Regions from separate parts of the Exiguobacterium sp. R-17 genome, predicted to be linked through region 4. Evidence: riboswitches for the same ligand, from Rfam matches in the RefSeq annotation. Region 4 holds a riboswitch; each other region holds the start of a gene.
The links. Region 4 has a riboswitch for thiamine pyrophosphate ahead of thiD (bifunctional hydroxymethylpyrimidine kinase/phosphomethylpyrimidine kinase). Riboswitches for the same ligand answer to the same signal wherever they lie in the genome.

Region 1 (7,485 bases), 630 kb from region 4:
AGTAACTCTTCAGAAGCCCGTAACGTCTCGATTGGGTCAGGTAGTAATGTCTTGTCGCACCCAATCACTTCGACCTTGACCATGTCGCACATACCGGATGCCTGCGCAAGTTTTGCTAGCCGAACCGCTTCTTCCGCTGTCTTCGCACCAGCCGTATTCGGTAGTAAATCATACTTTGTTAAATCAAGCGACTCCAAGAAATTCGGTTGTTGTTTGTCAAAGAGATCGAGCCGCCGGACGGCGAACGTCAAGATTTGTGAAGCGGACGCATCAATTGCCTCTTGCTGCACCGTAGCATCCGTATATTTCCCCGTTCCGAGTAATAACCGTGATTCGAATGTCTTTTCTCCAATTTGTAGCATGTTTATCCTCCTCCTACGAAATGAACGATTTCGAATGTGTCATTGTTCCGAACGACCGTTTGATTGTAAGCTCCGCGGTCGATGATCTGTCGGTTCTGTTCGACGATGACAAGTTTTTCCCCTAAGCCAAGTTGCGTGAGCATGTCCTCAATCGTCTCAATCTGTTCAATGGTGTGGTCGTTGCCGTTAATCGTAATGTTCATCGAACTTCCTCCTTTAGGGTCAACCGTAATGTGTTTGCCAAGACTTCCGCTGTCGCCGGTGCGAGTAATATGCCATGCCGATGATGCCCCGTCCCTATAAAGATCCGACGGGATGAATCTGCGACTCCGATATATGGCAAGCCGAACTCTGTTTGTGGTCGTACGCCTGACCAGACTTCTTCGATGACAGCATCACGGATCGGTGGATAGAGACGCTCTGCTGCTTGAAGCAGTGACGTGACTCCTGCGACACTAACACCGATCGTCTCGTCGTGCGGTAGTTCGGTCGCACCGATCAATATCCGTCCGTCCGCTTTCGGTACGAGGTAGACGGCGTCATCAAACAGGATCGAGCGTAATGGCTGACCTGCGAGACGGACTGCCAGACATTCCCCTTTGACACCGTGCGTCGCAATCGAAATACCAGCTGTATCGAGCAAGGCTTGGGACCCGCGTCCGGCAGCAACCGTCACCGTTCGTCCCGTCCACGTTCCCGTGTTCGACTCAACCCTAATGAAATCATCACTCTCCTCGATTCGCGTGACGTCCACCTGTTCTTCGATTGGTACCCCACGATTTCGTAAGACATGCATCAATGCAGTCGTTAGTCGTCGCGGATCGATTTGACCGACCGATGGAAATAAGTATTCTTGCCCATTTCGTTTCAATAAAAATGGTTGTTCCCGGTAGCCACAATCGATCCCGGTCTCGCGCGTGAGGCGTCGCGCAAGTAACGGATACAGACGGCGACTTCGCGCGGCAAGCGTATGCAATTCTTCTCTCAGCTCGATGTCCGTCGCAAGCATCCCGGCAGCCGCCCGACTCGTCCCTTGTCCGCATGTTCCGCGATCAAGGACAAGAACGGATTCGTTCTGACAAGCGAGACTGTAAGCAAGCGTCAAACCGATGACTCCACCACCGATGATGATGTGATCCGTCATACCCGTACCCCCTGATAACGCTGAATGGCAGCATGCGGGTCCGCTTGACCGAGAATACCGGATAAGACGGCGATTCCGCTTGCACCGGTCGCTGCGATTTCAGGAATGCGATCAGGAGTGATCCCGCCGATTGCGATGACTGGTTTCGTCGTGAAAGTGACAACTTGCTTCAAGGCATCGATCCCTCGCGGTGGCACGTTTGGTTTCGACGCTGTCGGATAAATATGACCGTACAGCAGTCGGTCGGCTCCTTCCGCTTCCGCTGCAAGTGCTTCTGCCAGAGAGTGGACGGATTTCCCGATGATGAGATTCGGAAAGTGACGCCTTACATCGCCGACGCGTAAGGATCGTCGCGTCAACTGCACACCGATACCAGCGACATGGGCGACGTCGACCCGATCATGAACGGTTAATTGATTAGGCGAATACCCTTTCGCAAGGAGCGCGTCAATCAGTTCTAGCAATTCTGCTGCCGACAAATTCGGTTCTCGAAGATGAAGCTGATCCGTATATGGTTGAAGCGATTGAAAGGTTTCCACTCCATCACGTGGATTGATGGATCCCGTCGAAATCAGATGTAGACGCATCATGTTCTTCCTTTCGATACGAAAAAAGGACCACTCCCGATGTTGAAGGGAGTGGTCCGAAAATGCGCTGAAGCGCTAAGGATATCTAAGGTTTCGAGCCACTTCCCTCCGCTAGTACGAACTAGATCAGGTTCAAAGGGTCCGGATACTTCCGTCTCAGTCTGCTGCGAGACTCCCCTAGTGTCTTTTCGTGTTTAATTGGCTTGCCCCATTAGTTTAGCATGAGTCGCTTTGCTTCGCTAGTCCTAGTTGAGCGCTTCCACTTGCTGAATAAGCTCCGATTTCGTCGGTCGCTGTTGCTTCTGGCTGTCGGCATAGGTCTGCTTCAGCTTCAGGATCCGCATCACTTTAGCATCGAGCATCTCTGACGACAACGTTTTTTCTTTAACGGCTTGCATCACTTTGGTGTGGACCTTCGGATAGGCACCTGCTTCCGAAAACATCGCCATATCAGCTCCGTTGACAAGTGCCTGGCGTGCCGCTTCCGCGAGACCATATCGTTTCGTGATTGCCCCCATGACAAGGTCATCCGTGATGATGACGCCCTTGAATCCGAGTTGTTGACGCAAGAGGTCAGTCAAGATCGGCTTCGAGAGCGAAGATGGATTTTGATCGTCATACACGGGATAGAGAATATGGGCGACCATCACCATCTCGGCGCCCTCTTGAATCGCTTCTTGGAACGGTAACAGTTCCGTTCGCTTCAGTTCTTCCTTTGATGCTGTCACTTTCGGCAACCCGACATGGGAATCGACACTCGTATTGCCGTGACCGGGAAAATGTTTGACGACCGGAATCGTTCCCGTCTCTTGCATCCCGTGCATCAGAGCCGTACCGAGAGTCGCGACGGTCTTTGGATCAGCACTTAACGCACGGTCGCCGATGATTGGATTGTTCGGATTGCTATTGACGTCAAGGACCGGTGCGAAGTCCATGTTGAACCCATAAAATCGTGACAGGTGACCGAGCGTACGTCCGACATCTTCCATTTTTGCAGCATCTGCACCTTGCGCCATCCGTTGACTCGTCGGGAGACGTAATCGTTGATCCGGTACCCGGCTGACCCGTCCGCCCTCTTCATCAACACCGACGAAAACATACGGTTTTTGGTTCGTTTCTTGAATGGCACGCGTGAACGTCAAGAGTTGATCTTCTGACGTAATATTCCCACCAAGCAGTAAGACCCCACCGATCGCATGCGTCTGCAACAATTTCCGGTCAGCTGCTGAAAGTTCCGTGCCGGCAACTCCGATATAGAGCAGTTGATCGATTTTTTCTGACGTCGACATCGCTTCAAGTTGTTGCTTTAATCGTGCTTGTTGTTGTGCTTCCTTTGTCGGCTCAGGCTTTGGTTTCTTCGCCTCCGTCGGTTGCTTCGTTGCTGGTTGTGATGGTTTCGTTGGTTCCGTCGTCTCCTGCGCACACCCTGCAAGCAACAGGCAACCGATCAGTGCTACTTTCTTCACAAAGGATCCTCGCTCCGGACACCATTGATGGAATAATAGACGGAAATCTCAGCGTTCAAGGATTGCGAGACCGAACAATATTTATCCTTTGATAACGAGATGGCGCGACGGACCTTATCTTCCGGGAGATCACCTTCAAGCCGGTAATGAATCGAGATTGACGTAAAACGCCGCGGATGATCCTCTGCCCGTTCCCCTTCGATATCCATTTCGAAATGAGTAATCGTCAAGCGCATCTTCTCTAAAATCGAGACGATGTCGATTCCAGTACAGCCGGCAACGGCATGTAGCAGCAGTTCAGTCGGTCGTGGTGCTTGATTTTCGCCACCGTTCTCCGGTGCTGCATCCATCGCAAGATGATGCCCTGATTCCGTCTGTCCACTAAACCCCATCTGTTTGTTCCATGTCACTGTCGCTTGCATCGTTTCCACTCCTTTGTCAGTAGTCTTCATCTGTAGTATACGCAAAAAACAGCAAGCCTGGAAATTCTCACGCTATTTCGAATAATGGTTCTTTTCCCGAATTCTCGCTTTGCGATACCCGACGAAATCGTTTCATGCTATCCTGTTACTCATAGTTTCGCGCGCAAGCGCCAGAATTGAGGAATCATCCATGTCACCTACTACTCGTTTAAGTCGACGCGATTGGCTGTTGATCGCCACGTTGTCGCTCCTGACGTTCGTTCTCGGAACAAGCGAATTCGTCATCGTCGGGATCCTCGCTGAAATCTCCTCAGCCCTTGATATCACGATCGCAACAGCCGGTACGCTCGTCTCGGCATTTGCCATCTCCTTTGCGATTGGTACACCGATTGTCATGTCGCTGACCGGTCACTTGGAACGGCGTCGCCTGATTCTACGTCTGTTACTCGTTTGGGTCTTACTGAACCTTGCCAGTAGTTTTGCTCCAAGTTACGAAGTATTGCTCGCCACCCGCATCCTGACTGCCATCCTGACCGGTGTCTTGATCTCGCTCGCAATGGTCGTCGCAAGCGATGGCGTGCCTGTCGCGAAGCGCGGTGTCGCCGTCTCATTCATTTTCGGGGGTTTTACACTTGCGAACGTCCTCGGTGTTCCGATCGGTACGTTCATCGGTCAACACGCTGGCTTCGCAGCCACGTTCTGGCTGACGACAGTCATGGGAATGATTGAGTTTCTCGCTGTGTGGAAGATCGTTCCCGTCCAGCAATCGACGGGCTCCGGTTCAATTAAGGAGCAGCTTGGATTGCTCGCTAATCCACGGATCCTAATCGCCTTTTTTATTCCTTCATTTGGATTCGGGGCAACCTACGTCGTCTATACGTATCTCGTGCCGATTCTACAAACGGAACTCGGCATCGCGAAGACGTGGATTAGTCCGATCCTGCTCGCTTACGGTGTCGTCTCGATCTTCAGTAACATCCTTGCCGGCAAGATTGCCAGTAAAAATCCGATGGGTCGCTTACGGTTCGTCTTCGTCGTGCAAGCAATCGTCCTTGCTGCATTATACTTCACGACAGTATCCCTTTCACTTGGTCTGTTTAACATCGCCTTGATGTCATTGATGTCGATTTTATTGACGACTTCGACACAAATCTACTTGATTGACCTCGCCGAAAAGTTCAATCCGGAAGCAAAAGGACTCGCCGCTTCCTTGATGCCGGTTGCGAGTAATGTCGGGATTGCCTTCGGTTCGGCACTCGGTGGCATCGTTTATGCGAACGGTCCGATGATGAACACGGCACTGGTCGGTGGGCTTGTTGCGCTTGTCGCTGCTTTATTAACTGCAATCAGTCATCGTCTCGATCAGCGGTCATGAACGGCTACCTTATCCTTTTTTGTAACAGGTCGATGACGGTTCGATGACGTTATGATGATAGTCCCTATCTTACTGATGATTTTTCAGTATGATGGGGACTATGTTGTAGTAGAGGAGTGTCTGAAAGTGAAAGCATTACACATCATCGGCATCAGTTTAGTGACGATCATCCGGCTCTGGCTCGGAATTCAGTGGTTCATCGCCGGGATCGGCAAGTACATCAATGGCTTTGATGCAAAACCGTTTCTTGAAGGGGCGCTAACGAAAGCGATAGGCGAAGACGCACTCGTCAGTTCGTGGTACGCGACGTGGATCGAGCAACTCGCCTTACCAAACGTCGGGCTGATCAACGTCTTGATTCCGTTCGCAGAACTCGTCGTCGGGATCTTGTTGATTCTCAGTCTATTGACGGTTCCTGCACTGGTCGTCGGGAGCATCATGAATCTCAATTACTTACTTGCTGGAACGATTGCGTTAAACCCGTTGTTCTTAGCTGCCTCAATCGTCTTACTTGCTGCAGGACGCTTTGCGTATCAAATCGGTATTGATCACTGGATCATGCGTTGGTATCGTTCGTCGCAACAACCACATCCCCTCGACCGGATTCCGGTCTAACGAAAAAACTCTCCCAAACGCGGGAGAGTTATTTTTTTTGTTGCTCGAGAATCGTCTGCTGTGTCGGAACCCCGCCGACTGGGACTGTCCGCTCGAGGAACAGATAAGGTTTGCCATCGACTTCAAAGCGACGGTCACCGAGATAACGCGCTGAACGTCCATCCATTGCAAGCTTTTGTTCGATGGCTGCGACATGTTCGTCGAGTGAATAAAACCGATCGTCGAACGTCAGCGTGATGTTTTTCTTACGATACCCCAGTAAGAAGCTGTAATAGAACCAATACAGAGCACCTGCGAAGATGACAAAAATCAAGAATTGCATGTGAGTTCCCCCTTTGTATAGTCTTTATACGTTGGAAGAAAACGGGAGGTTTCAAGTGATTGAATGAAATTTCTATAACTTACTTCAATCGCATATCACTTAGTGATAACTTAATCTTTGGATTTTTATTCGTAATGTTTCCTTCATATTCAATATTTGCTGATGTCGGATTGAAAACCAATACTCTGTAATCATCATTTTTTAGCTGATAAGAAAAATAAATGCGTCCATTTTCCAAAATAGAGACCGGGAATCCACCTCCATCCGGGAATTTTTTACGATCAGGAAGTGGAACTTGATGTACTGTATATTTTTCCGACTCCATATCGAACGTATTCCAGCTTAACTGTGTCTCATCATTTTCATTTATCGTCACGATTAATTTGCCTTCATTTAAAATTCGAGTGTTAAAATCTTCTCCTTCCAGTTGTTTTAATCGTTTCGTCTTTTTTCCGTCTGTCATCAGCAGACGCTGCTGTTCAGTATCGGGGTTATTCTTAGGAAAATATGTTTGAGAATAAAGTAGTTGTCCTTTATAGAACGACTCAATGTATTCATTTTTCTTTAATTCTATTGGTAGTAGTTGTTTGCGTACGCGATTATTTTTTAAGTTAATAATATAAATAAAGCTTTTGGGGATTTGCTCATCCATCGAATAGCGCTCCACATAAAGTAGATCTTCTGTTCGTTGAAAGGGTGAGTAGGCGTACTTTTTATTATTAACTTCTGAGGGAGTGCTCAATTGTTTTGTCGTCATTTTTTTAGTTTTAAGATCCCAATATTGCAACTCCCAACTACCGTCTTCTCGACCTTTTAATCCGTAAGTCACAGAATCTTGCATGAGAGTATACGTTTCTTCTTGCATGAACTGTTTAAATGACCGTGGCGCTCCATCGTTTAAATAAACACGATCGAGATACATATTATTTAGATATGATGATTTTGATTCAGAGACTTGTCCATCTTTAATCGAAACAGAGTAGTCTGTAGGTTGACGAACTACATCGATTAAGTTGATTTGTAGATTTTGAAGAGTGCTTTGCTTCGGGCTACCGCTCTTGGTTTCAACTACTAATTCAGGTTTTTCTAAAGTTAAGACGTATCCCACATAAAAAGCTAGTGACGCGACACTGATTAGTATAAAACTTATAAAATATTTATATGATCGCATATTATCCTCCTTAGACCGAGA
Region 2 (7,485 bases), 1.4 Mb from region 4:
TCAATCCCTTTCGACTTCGCGATATCGATCGATTGCGGAATCCGGTCGTCAAACGTATCGTATCCGAGAACACCGCCGATGATGGCGACATCCGTTCCATGTCCACGATACGTATCAGCGAATGAACCGTAAAACGTGATGTGGATGACAGTAGGCGTTTCCCCGAATAATTTACCCGCCATCAATCCAATCCGTGCAGCCCCTGCTGTATGCGAGCTCGATGGACCAACCATGACTGGTCCGATGATGTCAAAGACGCTACGATATTTCATTTCTTTTCCCCTCTCTATGAAACAAACGAAATCCCACCTCTATTATCGCAGATGGTGGGATTCGTGAAAAGGCTAGTCGCCCTTTTTCAGTATGATGGTTTTATTCGACGCTTAAAATGTACGAATAAAGTGGTTGTTTGCCGTCGTGGACTTCCACTTCAGCATCCGGATTAACCGATTCGATGTACGCGACGAGGTCGTCGACTTCTTCTGTCGAAACGCCTTCACCGTAAAGAACTGTGATGATTTCGTCGTCCTCTGTGACGAGTGTATCGACCAGTTTCTTGACAGCACCAAGACTCGAAGTGTCCGTAGCAACGATTTGTTTTTCAGCAATCGCCATGTGATCGTCTTTCTTGATTTCAACACCATCAATATTCGTATCACGAACGGCATATGTGACTTGACCCGACTTCACAGCTGCGATCGCATCCTCCATGTGTGCTTCGTTCTCTTCAACAGTCGCTTCCGGATTATAGACGATCGTCGCCGCCAAACCTTGTGGGACTGTCTTTGATTTCACGACAGTTACGCCACAATTCGCAACAGAAGCTGCTTGTTCAGCGGCCATGATGATGTTCGAGTTGTTCGGATAAACATAGACATGTTCAGCGTGTGCATCCTCGATCGCCTTGACGATGTCTTCCGTTGACGGGTTCATCGTTTGTCCGCCTTCGATGACGACACTGACACCGAGTGATTTAAAGAGTTCACTGATACCTTCACCCATTGCGACTGTCACGAGGGCTGCTTTCGCTTTTGTCTTCGGTGCAGCGACTGGAGTGACTTGGTTCGCGCCCTCTTCTTCGAGGATCGTCGAGTGTTGTTGACGCATATTTTCAATCTTAACAGCAACGAGCTCACCGAAACGTTGTCCTTTTGTGATGACTTCTCCTGGCGTTTCAACGTGGACGTGAACTTTAAGGAGCTCTTCGTCCGCGACGACGAGCAACGAATCACCGAATTCCGCTAATTCGTTCCGGAATGCTTCTTCACTGAACGGCGCATTTGCTAACTTGTCATCTTGGAAGCGAACCATGATTTCCGTACAGTAGCCGTAATGGATCTCTTCTGTCGACATGAAGCTTTGAGCCGATTTATGATGCTCTGCTTCGACGAGTGCTTCCATGACTGGCGCATGTGGCTTATCAAGTTCTTTTCCTTCGAGTGTCGCGAGGAATCCTTCATAGATACAGACGAGACCTTGACCACCTGAATCAACGACACCAACTTCTTTTAATACAGGAAGAAGGTCAGGAGTTCCGTCAAGCGATACTTTCGATGCTTCGACGAGTTGACGCATCAACTCTAAGAAATCCGTCGTCGTTTCAGATTGTGCGATAGCAGCGACAGCTGTCTCACGGGCAACTGTCAAGATCGTTCCTTCGACCGGTTTCATGACTGCTTTGTATGCTGTATCGACACCTTTTTGTAACGCATCAGCGAACTCTTTCGTATCAATCGTTGCTTTTCCTTCGATTGATTTCGAGAATCCACGGAACAATTGACTTAAGATGACGCCAGAGTTTCCGCGCGCCCCCATCAATAATCCACGTGCGAAGACGTTTGCGACTTCCGATACAGAATCCGAAGTGGATTTACCTGCTTCTTTCGCACCTGAAGTCATCGTCAAATTCATGTTCGTTCCCGTATCACCATCTGGCACAGGGAAGACGTTCAATGAATCGACGAAATCTGCGTTTTGATAGAGATTCGCCGCGCCATTTTGAATCATCTTGACTAACTGCGCTCCTGTTAAACGATCTACACTCACTAAAGTTTCCTCCTCTATTCCCGCCTTAGACATTCGTCAAGCGGACTCCTTGGACAAAGATGTTCACAGATGTCACGTCAAGACCTAGTGCCTGACTGAGCGTGTATTTCACGCGACTCTGTACGTTGTTCGCCACCTCTGAGATTTTCGTTCCATAGCTTACGATGATATGCATATCGATATGGACCTGCTCTGAAGCCTGTCGAACGATGACACCGCGTGCAAAGTTCTCACGTTTTAAGAGTTCAGCAAGACCATCCTTGATTTGAGACTGAGATGCCATACCAACGACACCAAAACATTCCATTGCTGCGCCGCCCGAAAGTTGCGCGACGACATCATTATCTACATCAATCTTTCCATAGGTCGTTTTCATCTCGATCGCCACCTGAGTAGCCCCCTTTGAATATTGTATTCTTCTCATAATTCTACTATAAGGACCTACTATTGAAAAGTCGCCGTACTGACTATACAATGAATAAGTGAAAAATAGTAGCGGTCAAATGAACTTTTACCATCATCCTCATTTATTATTTTAAATTTCGAGGTTGTCTGTCAAGTTTTTTTCTTGTCAGCTACTTTTTTTATGTTGCAACCGCCCTGACACCATGCTAAGATAGCAAAGTGTCTATTAGGACGAACGCAAAACAACATAAAAGGAGGCGGAACGCATGGCACGTAAATGCTACGTTACTGGGAAATCGCCAAAGTCGGGTAACAACCGTTCACACGCATTGAACAAAACAAAACGTACTTGGGGAGTCAACGTACAAAAAGTACGTATCCTCGTCGACGGTAAGCCGAAAAAGGTTTGGGTTTCAGCTCGAGCTCTTAAATCAGGTAAAGTCGAACGCGTATAAGGCGCAACCACCGGATGGGAATCTTCCCTTCCGGTTTTTTTATTCTCTCATTTATTTTTCTCATAAACTAATTGTCGCTTTTATTGAAAACGCTTACGATAGGAACGTACTTTATTTTGTCAGAATTGGGGGAAGTCATCATGCAACTCAAACGAGAGATGACGAGTCGACACCTGTTCATGATCTCACTCGGTGGAATTATCGGAACAGGTTTATTTTTAGGATCAGGGTTAACGATTTCACAAGCAGGACCTCTCGGGGCGGTCCTCAGTTACATCGTGGGTGGGACCATCATGTATCTGACGATGTTATGTTTAGGGGAGTTAGCAGTTTTCTTGCCAGTCTCAGGATCATTCCAAACGTATACGACACGCTTCATCGGACCAGGTATCGGCTTTGCCGTCGGTTGGATTTACTGGCTCGGCTGGGCTGTGACGGTGGCACTTGAAATCACAGCTGCCGGTAGTTTGATGGACCGTTGGTTTCCGAATGTGCCGGTCGTTGTCTGGTGTACCGTCTTTACGGTCTTGTTATTCGGTTTAAACGCCGTCTCCGCCAAAGCGTTCGGGGAAGCGGAATTCTGGTTCTCAAGTTTAAAGGTACTCGCCATTCTTTTCTTCATCATTCTTGGTGGCGCAGCTTGGTTTGGCTGGTTACCGATGGAAGCAGATCGTCCATCCTCATTGTTTGCGAACTTCACGGCAAGCGGTTGGTTTCCAAACGGAATTCTCGGTGTCTTGACGACGATGATTGCTGTCAATTTTGCTTTTCAGGGAACGGAATTGATCGGTGTCGCGGCTGGGGAGTCTGACACGCCTGAAAAATCGATTCCAAAAGCTATCCGGAATACAGTTTGGCGGACGTTCATTTTCTTTGTCTTATCGATCACGATCGTCGGTGCATTGATTCCGTATGAGACGGCTGGCGGAGTCAGTAGTCCATTCATCATGGTCTTTGATGCGATCGGCATCCCGTATGCCGCTGACTTGATGAACATCGTCGTCTTGACAGCACTATTATCCGTCGGGAACTCGGGACTGTATGCCGCGACCCGAATGTTATGGGCAATGGCACAAGAAGGGATGATTTCAAAGAAATTATCTTATGTTAATGCACGTGGTGTGCCGATGCGCGCTTTACTCTTTACGATGATGTTTGCAATGTTATCGCTTCTGACAGCATTTTTCGCAGAGGATACCGTCTTCATCTGGCTCTTGTCTTTAGCTGGACTCGGCGCTCAAGTCGGTTGGATTTCAATTTCCGCTTCGCAACTTGCGTTCCGCCGTCAGTTCATCCGAAACGGACATGATCTATCCGAACTAAAGTTCAAGACGCCATTCTATCCAGTATTACCGTTGATATCGTTGACACTTAATGTCGTCGTCCTCGTCAGTCTTGCGTTTCAAGCGGATCAACGGATTGCTTTATACATCGGTGTTCCTTTCTTCCTTGTCATGTGGGGAAGTTATCATCTCTTCGTCAAAGGAAAACATCTATCCGCTCAAAGCGACATCCGTGTCGCCCCTTCTCAACTCGAAGAATAATTTCATCTAAAAAGAGGCCGCGGAGTCATCCACGGCCTCTTTTTGTATGATTGTTCTATTCCTTAAGCGTCCGCATCATCAATAGTTCTCCTTGATGGAGCTCTACTGTCGCTTCTGACGTACTCCATTCATTACTGACGGTCAAGGAACCTCCGACCGGTACTGGATGTGTATCAAGTGGATATTTGACTCCGGATAAGCTTAAAGTCGATGGTACGAGTGGAATGAACGAAAGATAATGATAGCTTTCGGCTTCGACTGCATACGTTCCCTCAGCCAAGTATCGTACCTCTTCTCGTTTCGTCACGAGTCGTGCCTCTGGGTATCGCTTCAATAGATATACATTTTGGACGGTCATGTCGAGCCGCCCACCTGTCGCCCCGATAATGAAGGTATCCTCAAACTGTTTCTTCTCTGAAACTGTACGAAGTGCCAGTTCGAGATCCGTTTCATCTTTCTCGGCCGGATGAACGATTGCCCCTTCAGGTACATAACCAAGCGAATCAAAATCACCAATCGTCAGGTCGCATGTCAGCCCAAACAATTCAATCGTCTGAACACCACCGTCGACACCGACGATAAAGTCACCTGGCTGACAAAACGTCCGTAAATCCGGCACTTCTTCTTGAGGACCGGCGCACACGAGAATCGTCCGCATCTCAGACGCCTCGTGCTGAATAACGTAGTAAACGTGGCGCAGTTGTAAAGAGGAGACCCGCGACGACACCGCATAAAACATAAGATGGTACCATGTATGTCGCGTTATAAACTAATGAATATGGCACGACTGGACCTTCTGCATATTTCGCGAAGAACACGATTCCGCTGATGACATGACAGATATAACGGAGTCCTGCGCCTAATAACGTCGCCAGGAGAACGAACGCCATCAAGCTTTTCTTTTGTCCATTGCGTGCGGCTAGTCTGACTTGACGCGCGAACAGACCACTTAATCCGACGACACCATACGCAATCGTATAGTCAAGCATCGGTTGAACGATCGTCAAGACTTGTGGAGCGAACATCAATTGAATCGTACCGACAAGCGCTCCCGTGACGACCCCTCCGACGACCCCGTGGCGAAATGCCATGACGAAGATCGGTAACATCGCTAAGCTGATCGAGCCACCTTGTGGCATTTTGAATGGAATCAGTAAATCAAAGACGACTCCGAGACTGGCGAAGATGGCAATTTCCATCATCATTTGTAACCGTTTCATGCTATTTTCCTCCTTCATTGTACGAGAGGACGCAAAAAGGCAGTACGACGAACGCCGTACTGCCTGCGTGCGCCACATCCCTACGTCCGTTTGAACGGAACAGGTTCGAAGGGTTAAAGTCTAAAAGACTCCTCTCAGCCGCTTTTCAAGCGACACCCCTTGCGGTCATCATATTTCGTTTTCTCGTTCTTATTATACGGCAGCCCCTTGACGAATGCTAGTGATCGCTTCCGCATAATCTGGTGCATTGTAGATTGCTGATCCCGCGACAAGAACGTTCGCACCGTTTTCGATACAAAGTTTTGCTGTTGCCGGGTTGACGCCACCATCAATCTCGATTTCAAATGTCAGATCACGATCTGCTTTCATTTGTGCAAGTGATGCGAGTTTTGGCATGACACTCTCGATGAAGGCTTGTCCACCAAAGCCCGGATTGACCGTCATCAATAAGACCATATCGACATCCTCAAGGACGTGTTCAATCGTTGATAATGGCGTGTGAGGATTCAAGACGACCCCTGCTTTTGCACCAGCTAGCTTGATTTGTTGTAAAACACGATGGACGTGGTTCGTCGCTTCGACGTGGAACGTCACGATATCTGCCCCTGCCTTAACGAAATCTTCAACGAAACGTTCTGGCTGGTCAATCATTAAATGGACATCAAGGACCATATCCGTCTTTTGACGTAAACTGCTGAGCACAGGTAGTCCAAACGAGATATTCGGTACGAACTGACCATCCATGACATCGAAATGGATATAGTCCGCGCCTGCTGCCTCGACTGCTTTGACATCACGCTCAAGATTCGCAAAATCTGCTGATAAGATAGATGGTGCAATTTTAATCATCTTCAATACCTCCGGGCTCGATTCTTGATTTCGTCTATAAACATACCATAGTTCTCATAACGAGAGGACATGATTTCTTGTGCTTCGACGGCTTCCTTGACGGCACATCCGGGTTCATTCAAGTGCAAACATCCTCGATACTTACATTCGTCCTGTACAGCCACGAATTCAGGAAAACTCCACCGTACATCCTCGATTTCCATATCATACGGAAAATCAAGGTTCGAGAAACCTGGTGTATCAGCAATCAAGCCTTCGGCAAGTGGCATCAACGTGACGTGACGTGTCGTATGCCGTCCACGTCCGAGTGATTTCGAAATCGCACTCGTCTCTAAGTCGAGTGTTGGTTCAAGTGCGTTCAAGAGCGAACTTTTCCCAACACCGGATTGTCCGGCAAGAACGCTCGTTTTCCCGGCCAGTAACGGACGGACTTGTTCAACACCTGTCAATGTCTCACTTGATGTCTCGATGACCGTATAACCAATCTTCCGGTAAGCGGCAATTGCCTCTCTAACTGCAGGACCTTTGACATCATCAAGCAAGTCCATCTTCGTTAACAGGATGACGGGTTGGATTTCCTTCGCTTCGATCAAGACGAGGAAACGATCGAGCAAGTGCGCTGAAAAATCAGGTTCTGCAGCCGAGACGACAAGCAACGCTTGATCGATATTCGCGACAGGCGGGCGTACTAAAAAGTTGTCCCGCTCCTTCACTTCGAGAATATACCCGGTCTCACTTTCGATATGAAGAACGACTTCGTCTCCAACGACTGGACTGATGCCGCGTTTTCGGAAATTCCCTCTTGCCCGTGAACGGACCTCTCCTTCTGGTGTCATGACATCATAAAAGCCACCCTGCAGGCGTATGATCGTTCCTTCTCGATTCTCTTCGATGCGTTGTTCCGTCATCCTATGCACTCCTTTTTCATCACATTCACTGTGCGTCTTTTGCTTGATTGTACGTGAT
Region 3 (7,485 bases), 980 kb from region 4:
AAGATCCAAGTATTGTTCTTTTCCGCACCCAGCAAGAAGAACTGCTCCTGCGAGAATACCAGTATGTATATAGCGTCTCATGAAAAACCTCCTCTATACGATTGTCTGTATTTTACCATATTTTCTATAATAGACAGAATTTTCTATAACGTTTTAATATCAAGATGTTTGACATCCCTTGACTCGGGAATAATAGATGCATGCATGGTCAATCTATTACTATGGGGGTTTTATGATGGGTACATTCATTAAAGCAGTTGATGGCACGAAGATTTACGTTGAGGATGTCGGATCGGGTCAACCGGTCGTCTTTTTACACGGCTGGCCAGCAAACAACAACATGTTCGAGTATCAAAAGAATCTGCTCGTCGAAGAAGGATACCGTTACGTCGGAATCGATTATCGTGGTTATGGCAAATCAGATGCACCGGCAACGGGATATGATTATAAGACGATGGCGTCCGATGTCAATGAAGTCATCGAACAGCTGAAATTAACGAATGTCACGTTGCTTGGCTTCTCGATGGGTGGAGGAATCGCCTTGTCCTATCTCTTGCACTACGGGGACTCAAAAGTCAGTAAGCTCGTTCTTGCGGGAGCTGCGGCACCGGTCTTTACGCAACGTGACGGCTACCCATACGGGATGACGAAAGAAGAGGTCGATGCGTTGATTGCCGATACGAAACAGGATCGTCCGTCGATGCTCAAAGGATTCGGTGAAATCTTCTTTGCGAAGGAACATCCAGAACCGCTTCAACAATGGTTCCATGGTCTTAGCATCGCCGCTTCATCCCACGGAACGATTCAGTCAGCAATCGCCTTGCGTGACGAAGACTTACGTGGAAAACTCGAAAACATCAAAGTCGATACGTTGATCATCCACGGTAAAAAAGACCAAGTCTGTCCGTTCGAGTTTGCGGAAGAAATGCAAAAGGAAATCCCACATGCGCGACTCGAAGTCTTCGAAGAGAGTGGACACGGGATGTTACTTGACGAACAAGAGAAGTTCAACGAGACATTACTGACGTACGTTAAAGGAAATCAAACCGTCTAATCCAACAAGCCATGGACACCCGTCCACGGCTTGTTTTTGTGTATAGGAAAAGTGTGCGCCGGCGCACACTTTTATGAGCGATACTTTCGCATGAACCGTTGATCGATAAAGCGCTTCAGGTACCAACCGAACGGGTGAGTGGAATAATGACGACCATACAGGGAAACGGCATGACGCGGTCCCATCGATAAAATCGTCAAATAGTTCGTTTGCGGACGATAGGTTTGCAGTGCTTCTTCCTTGAGGTATCGTAAAAGGTTCGTAAGTAAAATTGGCGCTTGTCGGACAGCCGTGACACCATTCTTCGGAATGTCGGGGTAGGCGACGAGGGTCGCCGCGTCACCCGCAGCAAACAAACTTGGATGATCGAGTGCTTGTAACTGTTCATTGACGAGTAAAAATCCGTCTTCCGTGAAGAGATTGCTGTCTGTAAACAATGCTGGAGCTTTGGCACCCGTCAAGCGGATGATTGCATCTGACTCGATTGGTGGATGATGCGTAAAGCGGAGTGGTAGTTCGTCATCTATAGGACGTTCCCGGATCCAGTACACTTCGAGTTCTTTTAACCGTCTCGTAATGGCTTCCGCTGCCGGATGACGAGAAAGGATATCTGGATCCGTGATCAATGTGATCGGTACACCCACCGCTTTCAAGGACGCCGCCATCTCGACGGCAGCTGCTCCGCTCCCAATCACGACCGGACGCTTTGCTTGTTGCAGTCGCTTTAATGTATCCGGTAACCGGTAGTTCGGTTTAATCGATAATCGCGTCGTATCTTCCGACCAGTCGAATGAACCGATATTCGTTGAGACGACGTCATAGGTGTAACGTCTGCCGGATGCACCGAAGACGACCTTTTCAACAGGGTCGACTTTGATGACGGTCTCCATGATGAATGGTTTATCATAGGCACGACATAAGGCGGCGACGTCAATACGCATCTCATCCATGTCGTATGTTCCGTCAGCAAGCCCAGAGTACATGCCCGAGTAATATTGGTACGTCGAGGCGTTCAGGACCAGCCACTCGACGTCTTCTGTTGGTCCGTGTGTAATGCAATGCAGGTGAGCGTGACCTGCACCAATCAAGAGGATACGTTTCATGTCGTTCTCCTTCAATCTGTCTTGCTAGAGTGTACCCGGATACGGGTGGCGGTAATCATAGCCAAAAGACAAGACTGATGAATAGGAGGATGACCACGAGATAAATAATATCCTGACGCTGAACGACCGGTACCTCGTAATACGTTCGCTCTGCTGAAAAGTGACGGGCTTCGAGAGCAATCGCCATCCGTTCTGCCCGCTGGATCGATCGTGAGAAGAGCGGTAAGCCAATTGAAAGAAATCCATCACCAGGAAAGCGACTGTGCACATTGCGAATCATCCGGACTTGCCGCAAAACGCGGACTTCTTCGACCAGTTGCGGCAGAAAGCGAATCCCGGCAAGGAATCCGTAAGCAAAGCGGGGCGATAACTTCGCCTGATGGATCAAGCTCATTACGAAACGGGTCGCGTCGGTCGTCGTGACGAAAGCGAGGCTCAAGCAGACGAACGTGGCCATCCGCAAGGCAAGTAACCAGCCGTGCGCGACGCTTTCCAACGTGACATGAAACCAACCAAACGACCAAAGAGTATTCGTTCCTTTGCCGAAAGCCGCCATCATCCAGAACGTCAATAAGAATAATAGACTATACGGCGCAAGTCGCTTCAAGAAATCAAAAGGACCCCATCCGGAGAGGAGTAGCATTGCGATAGCAAAACTCAGGAATACTAACGTTTTGACCCAGTCATTCGTTGCAATCAAGGCAAACATGATCAAAAACAATCCGCTTCCCTTAATGACGGGATTGAGTTTAGCGAACGGGGACACGTTCGTTTGCATCACGTTTCACCTCCTGGAATTGGTACGAAAGTGGACGTTGTAGCTGACAGCGCTCGAGTAATGGAACGTCAGCGAATAACTCGCTTGGGCGACCGTCAAAAGCAATCCGTCCTTGCTCCATGACGAGGACACGATCCGCATACCGGGCGACGAGCTCCATATCATGCGTCGCCATGACGAGTGTCGTACCGTTCTGTTGTTCCATCTGTAACTGTTCCATTAAGCGTCGTGTCGTCAATCCATCTTGTCCGAAGGTCGGTTCATCGAGCAACAATAAGTCTTTCGTTTGTCCGAGCATCGTTGCGACGCTGAGCCGTCGTTGTTGCCCCGTACTAAGAGCAAGTGGTGACTGCTGTTTGACAGATGTCAGTTCCAGCCGTTCGAGCAACGCCGCGCGCTTAACGTTCGTCGATGCCCGGTGGCTCCAGTCGATTTCCGCTTCGACCGTCAGCTTAAGAAACTGCAGATCCGGTTGTTGAAAGACATAGCCAACTTGCTCATAAAAGCGACGCCGGGAGTAACGATGAACCGGACGTCCCTGGAGCTGATACGTTCCACGATTGGGAAGCAACCGCCCGAGTGTCGCAAGCAATGTACTTTTCCCGGATCCATTTGCCCCAAGCAGCATCACCCATTCTCCTGTCTGCAGGGAAAATGTCGCATCGGTCAGCGGATATGGTGCTTTCGTCGATAATGCAGCGACGTGTAACAAAGAGCGACCAGCTGTAGCGACGGTGGAAGGCACATGAAGTCGCGCCGCTTGCGGTCCATCTATGGGTAATGTCTCTAACGTATACGGATACAAAGAGGGAACGGCAATACCTTTCGTTTGAAGCTCTTTGTAATCCTGGGGGAACAGATCCCGTGGATCTGCTGTCGCAGTAATCGATCCGTCCTCAAGCAAGACGACCTGGTCGACGTACGACAAACAGACATCGAGTTGGTGTTCGATCAAGACGATCGTTAAATCGTGTTCTTTTTGAATCCGAAAAATCAACGCCATCAGCTCATGTTGTCCGATTGGATCAATCTGAGCCGTTGGTTCATCGAGTAATAAGATCGTCGGCTCAAGTGCTAGGACCGCTGCGAGCGCGAGACGCTGTTTCATTCCACCGGATAGACTCGCGATCGGTGTCGAGAAGGGAAGGGGGAGACCGACGAGTGCGAGTAAGCGTTCAATTCGTTCATCCATCTCCACGTGCGGAATCGAGCGATTTTCTAAACTAAAAGCGATTTCGCGTCCGATCGTCTCCATGCAGAACTGTTCTTCTGGATTTTGAAACAAGATTCCGACCGAACCGGACCGGGTAACGGTACCAGTCTGTTCGACTTCAATCGTTTCCGGTGTCAGTCCGGCAAGGGCATGAAGTAATGTCGTCTTGCCACTCCCACTTCGTCCGAGCAGAAGGGTCGTCCCTTGCTCAATCGTCAGCGATACATGATTGAGCACCGATTTCATCTGACCGGGATAGCGGATGCTGAGGTCGTCGACAGTAATCATGCGATTTCTCGTTTCGCACGTCCTGCCGCAAACCCGTTCAAGACACCAGTCGCAACAAGGCGACGGACGAGAATGGCTGCAAGCAAGCCACCGAGTAATGCGCCGCTGATCAATTGTAAGCCAGTTGTCGCAAGCAACGTCGTCGTTGTGTAGTAACCGAATCCGTTCGCGATTAGACTATAAACGATGCTACCAATCGCGGCTCCGACACCCGATAACATCAAGGTCCATGTGTCATAACGACGGTAACGCGTCATCGCGAAGACGAGTTCCGCACCAAGTCCTTGGCAGACTCCGATCAGAAGAGCGGATAAACCAAAATGACTACCTGTGAACAGTTCGACGGCTGCCGCGACGACTTCCGCAATTAAAGCGGCACCTGGCTTTTGAATGATTGCTGCGACGAGCGGACTCGCAATGATCCAGATGCCAAACATCCAGTTGGCACCGACAGGACCGAAGATCGCTGAGATCGGTAACCAGAGTGTTGACCAACCAAGATAGATGACGCCGCAAGCGACGGCGAGCATCATCATGACCATGATTTCTTTCATTTTCCAGTGTTGCATTAGATACGTCCTCCTTTGAATGGGGGAGACGCCAAAAAAGACCGCCCTCCGTAAAAAAGAGAGCGGTCCTCAGAAAAACTGCGCGCAGCAGGAGTCATTGGATGTGATCGCTCCACTTTCCTACGCTAGTATGAACTAGATCAGGTTCGAAGGGTCCGAAGTGAATCGTCTCAGCCAATTGGGCTCCCCTAGTGGATATGGTAATAGGTGATACGCTGTTCACTTTAGGCAATCCAGCGTCTGTTGTCAAGACACAAAAAAACGATACGCCGCAAAGGGCGTATCTTTAAACGACTTATTTATTGTCTTCGTTCTCTTCAGCTGTTTCTTCTGAAGACGCTTCTGTTGCTTCCGCTTCGTTGTCTTCGCCAGCTTCTGCTTGTGCCTCTGCTTCCTCGATTTCTTCAAGATCCTGCTCGAGTGTCGATTCGACGACAGCTGCGACTTGAATATCGCCTTCTGTAACGATGCGGAAATCTTTTTGTTCTGGAAGATCGGCTACAGAAATCGAATCGCCGATTTCGAGGTTCGTGACGTCGACTTCGACGTTTTCTGGTAATTTATCTGGTGTAGCGGCGACTGTTACTTTAAAGAGTGTTTGTGATAGGAAACCACCAACTTTTGCACCGGCTGCTTCGCCAACAAGTACAACGTCTGCTTCGACTTCTGTTTCTTCATCCATTTTCACGGCGATGAATTCAACGTGATCGACTGTTGGTGTGAAGACATCCATATCACGGCGATTGATCAAGACGTTAATATTTTTACCGTCGAGTTTGAGTGAAATCAAGACGTTTTCACCGTTTTCTCGGACGATTTTAAGCAATTCTTTTTCTTCAAATGCGATTGGTGTACTTTCCACTTTGTAACCATACACGACGCCAAGAGCTTTTCCTTCATGACGCAATTGTTTACGGAGTGAGCGTGGACGTACCTCGCGTTTTTCGGCTGTTAAATTAACTGACATGTTCATTTCCCCCTTGAATTTGGTATAGCCCTCAAAAGGTAATGAATGTAGGAGCAGGACGAATCCTGAACAATATGAATCATGCTAAGACAATCGGTTTCAGACTCTCATGAATCTGACGCTTTCGTGACTTTGCATTTCTCTCCCAGGTCATTACGCTGATATTGAGAAACATGTGTGAGTAAGTCACCGGTTTGATGCGGTGCTAATGAGTTTATACCCCTATGTTTTAAATCCATAAACCTCTTTTTTTATCTTTTTGAAGTCGAAAGACCTCCAAACCGCTTGAAATCAGGGGTTGAGAGGTCTTTCGTTTTTTTCATTCTTTATGATGATTCGTTGATTTTCACGAACTAAAACACGAACGAGGCGTTCAATTTGCCGCATCGTCGTCTGTCCCATCGTCGAAATTTGCAGCCACTGATTGTAAACGAGATAGTCGCTTTCGTACTGGACGTGATACCCCTGAATGCGCAGAGCGTCGCCTAAAGCGGTTGCGGACGGATGAACGATCGTCAGTATTCCCGGCGCTTGTGCTTCTTGTTGTGCGAGGAGTTGGAATCCAGTTGCGCGGACGGCTTGTTCGAGATAGGTCATCTTGATTGCTGCTTGATTAAGATCGAGGGCATCAAGCGCTGCCTGACAGGCAAGCAACAGGTTCGACGAGCCGGAAAAGGCAACCCCTTCCGCATAGAGTCCTAAATCCAGATAACGGGGAATACAGAGAGAAGGTAGGACGCGATCTGCGTGACCAATGAACGCAAGACCCGGTAAACCACCAATCGCTTTCCCGGAAACAGTCGTGACGAATTTGCAACCAGCGTATGAGAAACGTCCGGTTCCAACAGCGCTGATCGCATCGACGACGAGTGCGGTTCGTTGATCTAACAGCACTTTTACTGCATCAAGATCATAGAGAACACCCGTTGACGTCTCACAATGCGTCAACCAGATCCAGTTGTATGCCGTTTGCCTCAATTGATGAGCGAGTTGCTTCAAGTCGATCGGGTGACCGGGGGGAAGCGTATGGACATCAAAGGACTTGCCGGCACGTGCCGCGTGATCAATCAAGCGTTGACCGAACTCGCCGCCGTTCAGGATTAATCCATGTCCAGTGAGTTGTTGCGCGACAATATCATTGGCGAGCGTACCGCTGCCGACGGCCATCGAGACATGTGGCAAATCCAGCAACTGACACATTCGGCCACGTAAATCTTGATCGAGCTGCCGCATCGAGGCCGTCCGGTGTGGACGCGGTGCTTGTTGCGCCGCTTGACGGACCGTCGGCGCAACCTCGACCGGACCGGCTAGAAAATGCAGGGGACGTAAGACATCCGCGATGACGGATCGTTCGTATGTTGCGCGCGACAACAACATCGGTACAAACTGGGCGTCACCACTACCAAGCGTAGCTGCAATCGGTGTGAAGCCGAACCGCGCGTATAGTTTTGCTTCCCGCGTCGTACCACTGATATAGACATGATCAATCGTCTCCCGCTCGAGGTAGACCATT
Region 4 (7,485 bases):
CATTACTGTCATTGGTGCCAAAAAAGGTGCAGAGCTTGTTGGTAAACAGGAAGATGCAAAAGTAACCGTTGATCTCTCAATTGATGAGACATCGGCGGCAGACTATGATGCCCTTTTGATACCAGGTGGATTTTCACCAGATTTACTACGCGAAGATGAGCGTTTCGTCTCATTCGTCGAAGAATTCGATATGTCAAAAAAACCGATCTTCTCGATCTGTCATGGACCTCAGTTGATGATTAACGCCAAAATCGTTAAAGGAAGAAAAATGACAGGTTATAAATCAATTCGCATCGACCTAGAAAATGCTGGAGTAGATTTCGCGGACGAAGAAGTCGTCGTTGATGATAATTTTATCTCAAGTCGACAACCGGATGACATTCCTGCATTCAATCGAGAAATCGTTGCAAAACTCGGCTAATCGTATAAAACAAAAATCAGCACTGCGTTGTCGCAGTGCTGATTTTTTTATGAGTTCTCTGGATAATCACAGAGTTCCGTGATAACCCCATGTGAATGACGAGGGTTCATATAAATCAGTCGTCGTCCAAACGGCGTCGTTCGATACGTATCTTCTAAAAATGTTAAGCCTTGTTGTTTTGCTTCGGCGATTGCTTGATCTAAATCATCAACACGGTAGGCAATGTGATGGACTCCTTTTCCACGTTGTTTTAAAAAACGAGCGATTGGACTATCCTGGCTAGTTGGTGTCAACAGCTCGATATGCGCATCATCGAACTCGATGACGGCGATGTTGGAAGCGACACCAGGTGCGGGGTTTGAGTACTCTTTTGTTAATGTTCCACCAAGTACTTTTGTATAAAATGAGATTGCTTCTTGCATATCGCGAACGGCGATGCCGGTATGATCTAGTTTCATCTGATGTTTCCCTCCATTCGCTTCAGTTTCCCAAAAATGAATCAAAGTTGCAATGGGAAGCTGTTTTCCATCATTTTCTATTACATAGAAGAGGAACAATTTATTTAAAATGAAATATCACTGAAATATTATGGAAGAGGAATGAATGCTATAATCAAAAACGTTCCTATAAATAAGAAAAACTATTATAGAATTTAATTTTAACGTAACTGTTATTCCATATAATTCATCGACATACTACTAGAGAAAAAGAGGGAATACTACATGAAAAAAACGTTCGCGTCGCTCATCGTTTCCGCACTAGTTCTTTCATCAGCACCTCATTTTGCAGCAGCTGACGATTTAAGTGAACAGAAAGCTAAAAACGAACAACAGCAACAAGACAATGCTAAAAAACAAAAAAACTTAGAGTCTTCCGTTAATCAGGAGGGTCAAAAAATTTCTAAGACGCAACAAGAAGTCAATCGATTAGACGAAGCCTTGAATGAAAAGATCTTTGCTGTCGAAACGAAAGATCGTCAAATTAAGGCGACGGAACGAGAAATCGTTCAACTTGGAAAGGAAATCGAAAAGTATAAAGCGAAATTAAAACGCCAAGAAAAACTACTTGGGGATCGTCTTCGTGTCATGCAAGAAAATGACGGGAACTCGATTAAATGGGAAGAAGTCATTTTTGGGGCAAAAAACGTCGGTGACCTCGTTAGCCGTGTCATGGCCGGAAAATCGATTTCAAAGCAAGATGATAAAATGATCACGGATTATCAAAATACGCAAAAGCAATTAGCGGATGCACAACAAGAAGTGAAAGACAAGAAAGCACAATTGGTTGTTGAAAAGCAAGAATTGAAACGCCAACAAGCAGAACTTGAATCGCAATTAAAAGAGCGAAACAAACGCTTAAAAGAATTACGTAAGAAAAAAGAGAAATTTGAAACACAATTGATGGATGCAAAAGAAGTCCAGCAAATTCTGATTGCTCAAGAAAAAGCGATTGCAGCTGAAAAGGCAGCACGTGAACGTGAAGCACGTATCGAAAAAGAGCGTCAAGCTCAAGCAGCACGTGAAGCAAAAGCGCGAGCAGAAGCTGAAGCAGCTCAAGCAGCGGCTCAAAAAGAAGCTGAGCAACAAGCAGCTAAAGAAGCAGCGGCTCAGCAGGCAGCACAAGAGAAAGCGTCGCAAGCCGCGAAACCTTCTGGTTCGACGAAACAATCGACTCCAAAAGCATCTACACCTGCGCCAGCACCAGCTGCGCCAACACCGTCAGCACCTGCGACACCTAAACCGTCACCATCATCCGGTGGTCTGTTCATCCATCCAACGGTTGGGGCTGTCACGCAAGGCTATGGCTCAGCAGGTGGAGAAAACGGTTATACGTTCCATAACGGGATTGACTTTGGTGGTCCGGTTGGAACTCCAATCGTTGCAGCTGCAACAGGAACAGTCATTACAGCATCAGGTGGTGGTCCTTACGGAAACCACATCATGATTGCTCACCAATTAAACGGTAAAACGTACACAACATTGTATGCTCATATGAGCGCACTCAATGCTCACGCAGGTCAACGCGTCAGTCAAGGTGAACAAATCGGTTTACGTGGAAGTACTGGGAATTCAACTGGTCCACACTTACACTTTGAAATCCACGTCGGTGGATACAGCTATAGTGCAACTGGTCCAGCTAGCTCAGTGAACCCAATGACGATGTTTTAAACAGTAAAGAATCGTTGCTTATGCAGCGGTTCTTTTTTTGCGATTTTCAAAAAATAAATGATTATATTACAAAAAAACGTTTTCATTTGAAATGTAAATGAAATTTTTTTGAAACGATTAGGGTGCTATAATCTATTTCAGATATGAGAGAAACTTGAATACTATAATAAAATATGAAAAACATAAGTGAGGAAAACGATATATGCTAAAAAAACTAATTTCTACCATTGTTTTAGGAGCATTACTTATAACAGGAACACAACCAATTGCAGCAGCAACGATCAAAGAAAAAAAGGCTGAAAATGCCGCAGAACAACGTAAATTAGAAAAAGCAATTAAAAAACAAGAGTCGAAAATTTCGAAAGAACAACGTCAAATCAATCGAATCGATGCAGCGATCAACGAAAAGATTTTTCAGATTTCCGAAAAAAATAAACAAATCGAGAAATTGAATTTGCGAATCGATGAATTAAAAGCAGACATCGTTCGCTACGAAGAGATGTTGAAAAAACAAGAAGAACTACTCGGTGATCGTCTACGTGTCTTCCAAGAAAACGATGGAAACTCAATCAAATGGGAAGAAGTCATTTTTGGATCGAAGGATTTAGGTGATTTATTTAGTCGTGTCATGGCAGGGAAAAAAATCGCGGAGCAAGATGATAAAATGATTTCGGATTACATCGCAACCCAACAAAAGCTAGCGGAAGCAAAACAAGCGCTCGTTGAAAAAAAGGCGGAGCAGGTTGAAGAGAAGAAAACATTAATCGAACAAAAAAAAGCGTTGAAAGTTCAAATGAAAGAACGCAGTGCTACGCTTAAAAAATTACGAAAAGGTAAGACGAAGTTTACGACAGAACTTCTAGACGCGAAAGAACTACAAGCCACACTTGAAGCTCAAGAACGTGCGATTGCGGCAGCGAAGGCAGCAGCTAAAGTAGCGGCTGAAAGAGCAGCAGCCGAGAAAGCAGCAGCTGAAAAAGCCGCTAAAGCGAATGCTCAAGCAGCAAAACAAGCAGGTAAGAGTTCAGAATCACCTACTTCAGTTGCCCCACCCGTTGTTTCGAGCGGTGGGAAATTCGTTCGTCCATCTTCTGGTGGCGTATCACAAGGGTTTGGACCAGCAAGCGGTGCGAACGGCTATACGTTCCATAATGGTGTCGATTTCAGTGGTTCGGTCGGCTCACCAATCGTCGCAGCAGCAGCTGGAACGGTCATTACAGCTTCAGGTGGTGGGCCTTATGGAAATCACGTCATGATTTCTCACTTCCTTGACGGGAAAGTCTATACGACAGTCTACGCTCATATGAGTTCATTATCTGTTCATGCAGGACAAACAGTTTCTCAAGGTCAGCAAGTTGGAACACTTGGTAGTACTGGGAATTCAACAGGACCACACTTGCATTTCGAACTACATGTCGGAGGCTATCAGTACAGTGCCTCTTCTCCTCTGAATGCAGTTAATCCATTAGCATACCTATAATTCAAAACGAGCTTCGGCTCGTTTTTTTCTTGCCGCTATGCTACAGTTAAGGCGAAATGAATACTTGAGCAACTAGGGGAGCTGGAGGAATCCGGCTGAGAGGAAAACCAATCTGTTTTCGACCCTATTACCTGAACTGGATAATACCAGCGTAGGAAAGTTGAGCCGAACGGATACCGAAATGGTTGGATAACGATTTCGTATAGCGTCGACTGCTTTTTTACAGCGGTCGACGCTTTTTTTGTCGGTAACAACTCCCTTACATTGCTCGATGGAAAGGTGAGAAAAATATGAAACATGTATTGACGATTGCGGGATCTGACTCCGGTGGTGGAGCTGGAATTCAGGCAGATTTAAAGACATTTTCGGCATTGGGCGTTTATGGGATGAGTGTTTTGACGGCGGTAACGGCTCAAAATACACTGGGCGTTCAAGCAGTAGAAGAGTTATCATCGGAAATCGTTGATGCCCAATTAGCTTCAATCTTTTCAGATATTCGTGTGGATGCTATCAAAATCGGTATGGTCTCGAATGCACAAACGATTCACGTCATTGCAACACATCTTCGCAAACAGACAGTTCCGATCATACTAGACCCTGTCATGGTCGCAAAAGGCGGGCATGCCCTATTGCGGACGGAGGCAGAGGAAGCACTAATCGCGGAGTTACTGCCACTTGCGACACTCGTCACACCAAATTTACCGGAAGCAGAGCGCTTAACAGGGCAGTCAGTTACTAATCTAGAGGAGATGCGACTGGCGATGCATCAGTTGGCTATGAAGACTGGAGCCGTCTTGCTAAAAGGTGGACATCTACCGGGAGCTGCCACGGATTTATTATGGGACGGGCAAGAGGAATACCGTTTCACATCAGATCGGTTAGATAATCAACATACTCATGGAACAGGCTGTACCTTATCTGCAGCGATTGCGGCACGGATGGCACTTGGAGAAGCTTTACCGGACAGTGTACGTCAGGCCAAGAAGTATGTTACAGAGGCGATTCGTCATGGATTTGCTCTCGGACAAGGGATTGGACCGACACATCATTTTCATTCACTTTGGAGGGATACACATGTTTACGACCATTCTTAAACACAAACCACTCATTCATCATTTGACGAACACAGTCACGATCAATGATTGCGCCAATGTCACACTCGCCGTTGGCGCATCTCCAGTCATGGCGGAGGATATTCGCGAAGTGGAAGAGATGGTTCGACTTGCGCAAGCTCTTGTCTTGAACATTGGAACAATTGATGCAGACATGCAAGCAGCTCAACGACTCGCCGCAAGCGAAGCGAGACGCTTGAACGTTCCGATCATCCTTGATCCAGTTGGAGCGGGAGCTACATCATTGCGTACGTCCTTTTCAAAAGAATTGAGTAGACTCGGATGTACGGTCGTTAAAGGAAATGCTTCAGAAATCAAGACATTGCTTGGGGAGAATGGACGAACAAAAGGAGTCGATGCTGCTAGTGATGAGATCATGGATCGAGAAATCATTCGTGCATTCGCTCGTAAACAAAAGTCCGTCATTGTCGTCACAGGTCCAATCGACTACATCACGGACGGCATGCGCGAAGTGGAACTACAAGTAGGTACGCCGCGTCTCGGAGACGTCACAGGTACGGGGTGTATGACAGCTTCTTTGATTGCGAGTTTTCTTGGTGCAGGATATTCTGCGTTTGAGGCAGCAGTCCACGGAACATTTATCATGGGAAAAGCAGGAGAACAGGCAGCATCAGAAAAAGGTCTAGGTAATTTCAAACGAGAGTTGTTCAATGCAATCAGTCTGATGACGGAGCAAGATTTGATGGAGGTGGTAGAACATGTCAATTGATTATTCCATTTATGCGGTGACAGATCGTCGATATCATCCGGGAGTTGCAATCGAAACGGTCGTTGAAGAAGCGATTTTAGGTGGTGCAACGATTATACAATTACGGGAAAAAACAGCGCAGGGAAAGGAATTCTTCGAACAGGCAGTCCGGTTAAAGAGATTGACGGATCGTCATGATGTTCCTTTGATTATCAATGACCGAATTGATATTGCGTTACTTGTCGGAGCTGGTTTGCATATCGGACAAGAAGATATTCCTCTAACCGCAGCGCGACGTCTCTTACCGAACACTGTGATTGGCGTATCGGTAGCAACCGTCGCGCAAGCGATTGAAGCAGAACGAGATGGAGCATCTTATTTAGGTGTAGGTTCTCTATTTGCGACGTCATCGAAAGCAGACGCCGACTCGATGTCACACACGATGCTTCAAGCGATTCGCGAAGCCGTGCGCTTACCTTTAATCGGCATTGGTGGAATTACGGCAACGAATGTCGCTTCTCTTCCTATCCCATTAGAAGGATATGCGGTCATCTCGGAAATTTTTGCTAAAGAAGATCGACGACGTGCTGCACAACATATGACAGATGCTGTATGGGAATGGCATCAATCTCTTCAGAACAGGGTATAATCCGTTCAGAGGTGATTGTATTGAAATGGCAGACGATCCGTTTTCGGGGCTATTGGATCCGGTATCGATTGGAACCACAAATCATTCGCGTGGATAATCGGGGGATCTACCATTTGGGGAAAATTTTATTTCCGCGTCCTAATCGTGTATCTTATGAAATGGCTCTCTTGCTGAAGGAAAAGTATGAAAGACGCTACAAACGTCCGTTGTATATCAAGACAAGTTCGATCGCTACAGAAATTTGGGGACACACCCACTTAGACATCTATTATCGAATACTGCTTCGTCTCCCGATTCCTTCTCGATTACGTAAGCGTTATAGGAATCGATTGGAGAGTACGAAGATCATCGATATCGGTGTACGTGCGGTCGATCAAAATCGAATCGTTTGGGATATCGGTGATTACGTAGGGGGATGGTTGGTATTTTGGCTCATTCGTAGGCGGATGCGCTGAACTTGCAAATGTCCTGTTTCTCATGGTGCAATATAGAAATAGAAACGAGGTGACGGACATGGACATTCCCCGTTGTGAAACGATTGCTATTGATGAACAGCGTGCGTCTGAGATTGGACAAGTCGTTGATACGATTCCGACGCTTGAAATCGGAAAATTATTTAAGATCCTTTCAGATGCGACACGACTACGAATCGTTTATGCGTTGACGATCGAAGAGGAATTGTGCGTTTGTGACGTCTCTGCTTCTGTCGACTGCTCGATTGCGACAGCATCTCATCATCTTCGCTCCCTGTTGAAACAAGGGCTCGTCAAGTTTCGTAAAGATGGAAAAGTCGTGTATTATTCTTTAGATGACCATCATGTGTCGTCGCTTGTTCATATGGCGATGGAGCATGTACAAGAGGGAAAAGCAGTATCTGAATAATTTTTAGAGTAAACGAAAAGCGCAGCTTTGGCTGCGCTTTTCGTTTACTCTAAGGACGATTCGT

Region 1: another riboswitch for thiamine pyrophosphate. It lies ahead of ACN9MT_RS06080 (thiamine phosphate synthase); the one in region 4 lies ahead of thiD (bifunctional hydroxymethylpyrimidine kinase/phosphomethylpyrimidine kinase).
Region 2: another riboswitch for thiamine pyrophosphate. It lies ahead of thiT (energy-coupled thiamine transporter ThiT); the one in region 4 lies ahead of thiD (bifunctional hydroxymethylpyrimidine kinase/phosphomethylpyrimidine kinase).
Region 3: another riboswitch for thiamine pyrophosphate. It lies ahead of ACN9MT_RS08080 (ECF transporter S component); the one in region 4 lies ahead of thiD (bifunctional hydroxymethylpyrimidine kinase/phosphomethylpyrimidine kinase).

What each region holds. Positions count from the first base shown of each region.
Region 1 is NZ_CP184372.1:1,172,426-1,179,910, reverse strand. It holds gene ACN9MT_RS06095 (thiazole synthase) at 1-362, opposite strand, end outside; gene thiS (sulfur carrier protein ThiS) at 365-565, opposite strand; gene ACN9MT_RS06085 (FAD-dependent oxidoreductase) at 562-1,506, opposite strand; gene ACN9MT_RS06080 (thiamine phosphate synthase) at 1,503-2,093, opposite strand; TPP riboswitch at 2,180-2,282, opposite strand; gene nagZ (beta-N-acetylhexosaminidase) at 2,339-3,559, opposite strand; gene ACN9MT_RS06070 (OsmC family protein) at 3,556-3,981, opposite strand; gene ACN9MT_RS06065 (MFS transporter) at 4,172-5,356, shown strand; gene ACN9MT_RS06060 (DoxX family membrane protein) at 5,483-5,971, shown strand; gene ACN9MT_RS06055 (hypothetical protein) at 6,000-6,293, opposite strand; gene ACN9MT_RS06050 (hypothetical protein) at 6,373-7,464, opposite strand; gene ACN9MT_RS06045 (hypothetical protein) at 7,475-7,485, opposite strand, start outside.
Region 2 is NZ_CP184372.1:1,895,604-1,903,088, forward strand. It holds gene sdaAB (L-serine ammonia-lyase, iron-sulfur-dependent subunit beta) at 1-272, opposite strand, end outside; gene ACN9MT_RS10180 (DAK2 domain-containing protein) at 373-2,046, opposite strand; gene ACN9MT_RS10185 (Asp23/Gls24 family envelope stress response protein) at 2,072-2,434, opposite strand; gene rpmB (50S ribosomal protein L28) at 2,718-2,906, shown strand; gene ACN9MT_RS10195 (amino acid permease) at 3,047-4,450, shown strand; gene ACN9MT_RS10200 (thiamine diphosphokinase) at 4,506-5,108, opposite strand; gene thiT (energy-coupled thiamine transporter ThiT) at 5,110-5,670, opposite strand; TPP riboswitch at 5,731-5,840, opposite strand; gene rpe (ribulose-phosphate 3-epimerase) at 5,863-6,519, opposite strand; gene rsgA (ribosome small subunit-dependent GTPase A) at 6,522-7,427, opposite strand; gene pknB (Stk1 family PASTA domain-containing Ser/Thr kinase) at 7,453-7,485, opposite strand, start outside.
Region 3 is NZ_CP184372.1:1,518,650-1,526,134, reverse strand. It holds gene ACN9MT_RS08105 (hypothetical protein) at 1-81, opposite strand, end outside; gene ACN9MT_RS08100 (alpha/beta fold hydrolase) at 236-1,054, shown strand; gene ACN9MT_RS08095 (NAD(P)/FAD-dependent oxidoreductase) at 1,126-2,157, opposite strand; gene ACN9MT_RS08090 (energy-coupling factor transporter transmembrane component T family protein) at 2,213-2,935, opposite strand; gene ACN9MT_RS08085 (ABC transporter ATP-binding protein) at 2,907-4,436, opposite strand; gene ACN9MT_RS08080 (ECF transporter S component) at 4,433-5,005, opposite strand; TPP riboswitch at 5,106-5,205, opposite strand; gene ACN9MT_RS08075 (50S ribosomal protein L25/general stress protein Ctc) at 5,301-5,972, opposite strand; gene ACN9MT_RS08070 (GNAT family N-acetyltransferase) at 6,264-7,485, opposite strand, start outside.
Region 4 is NZ_CP184372.1:540,147-547,631, forward strand. It holds gene ACN9MT_RS02835 (type 1 glutamine amidotransferase domain-containing protein) at 1-421, shown strand, start outside; gene mce (methylmalonyl-CoA epimerase) at 469-879, opposite strand; gene ACN9MT_RS02845 (murein hydrolase activator EnvC family protein) at 1,144-2,589, shown strand; gene ACN9MT_RS02850 (murein hydrolase activator EnvC family protein) at 2,792-4,069, shown strand; TPP riboswitch at 4,134-4,244, shown strand; gene thiD (bifunctional hydroxymethylpyrimidine kinase/phosphomethylpyrimidine kinase) at 4,360-5,163, shown strand; gene thiM (hydroxyethylthiazole kinase) at 5,144-5,911, shown strand; gene thiE (thiamine phosphate synthase) at 5,901-6,539, shown strand; gene ACN9MT_RS02870 (hypothetical protein) at 6,653-6,994, shown strand; gene ACN9MT_RS02875 (ArsR/SmtB family transcription factor) at 7,053-7,421, shown strand; gene ACN9MT_RS02880 (CHASE3 domain-containing protein) at 7,466-7,485, opposite strand, start outside.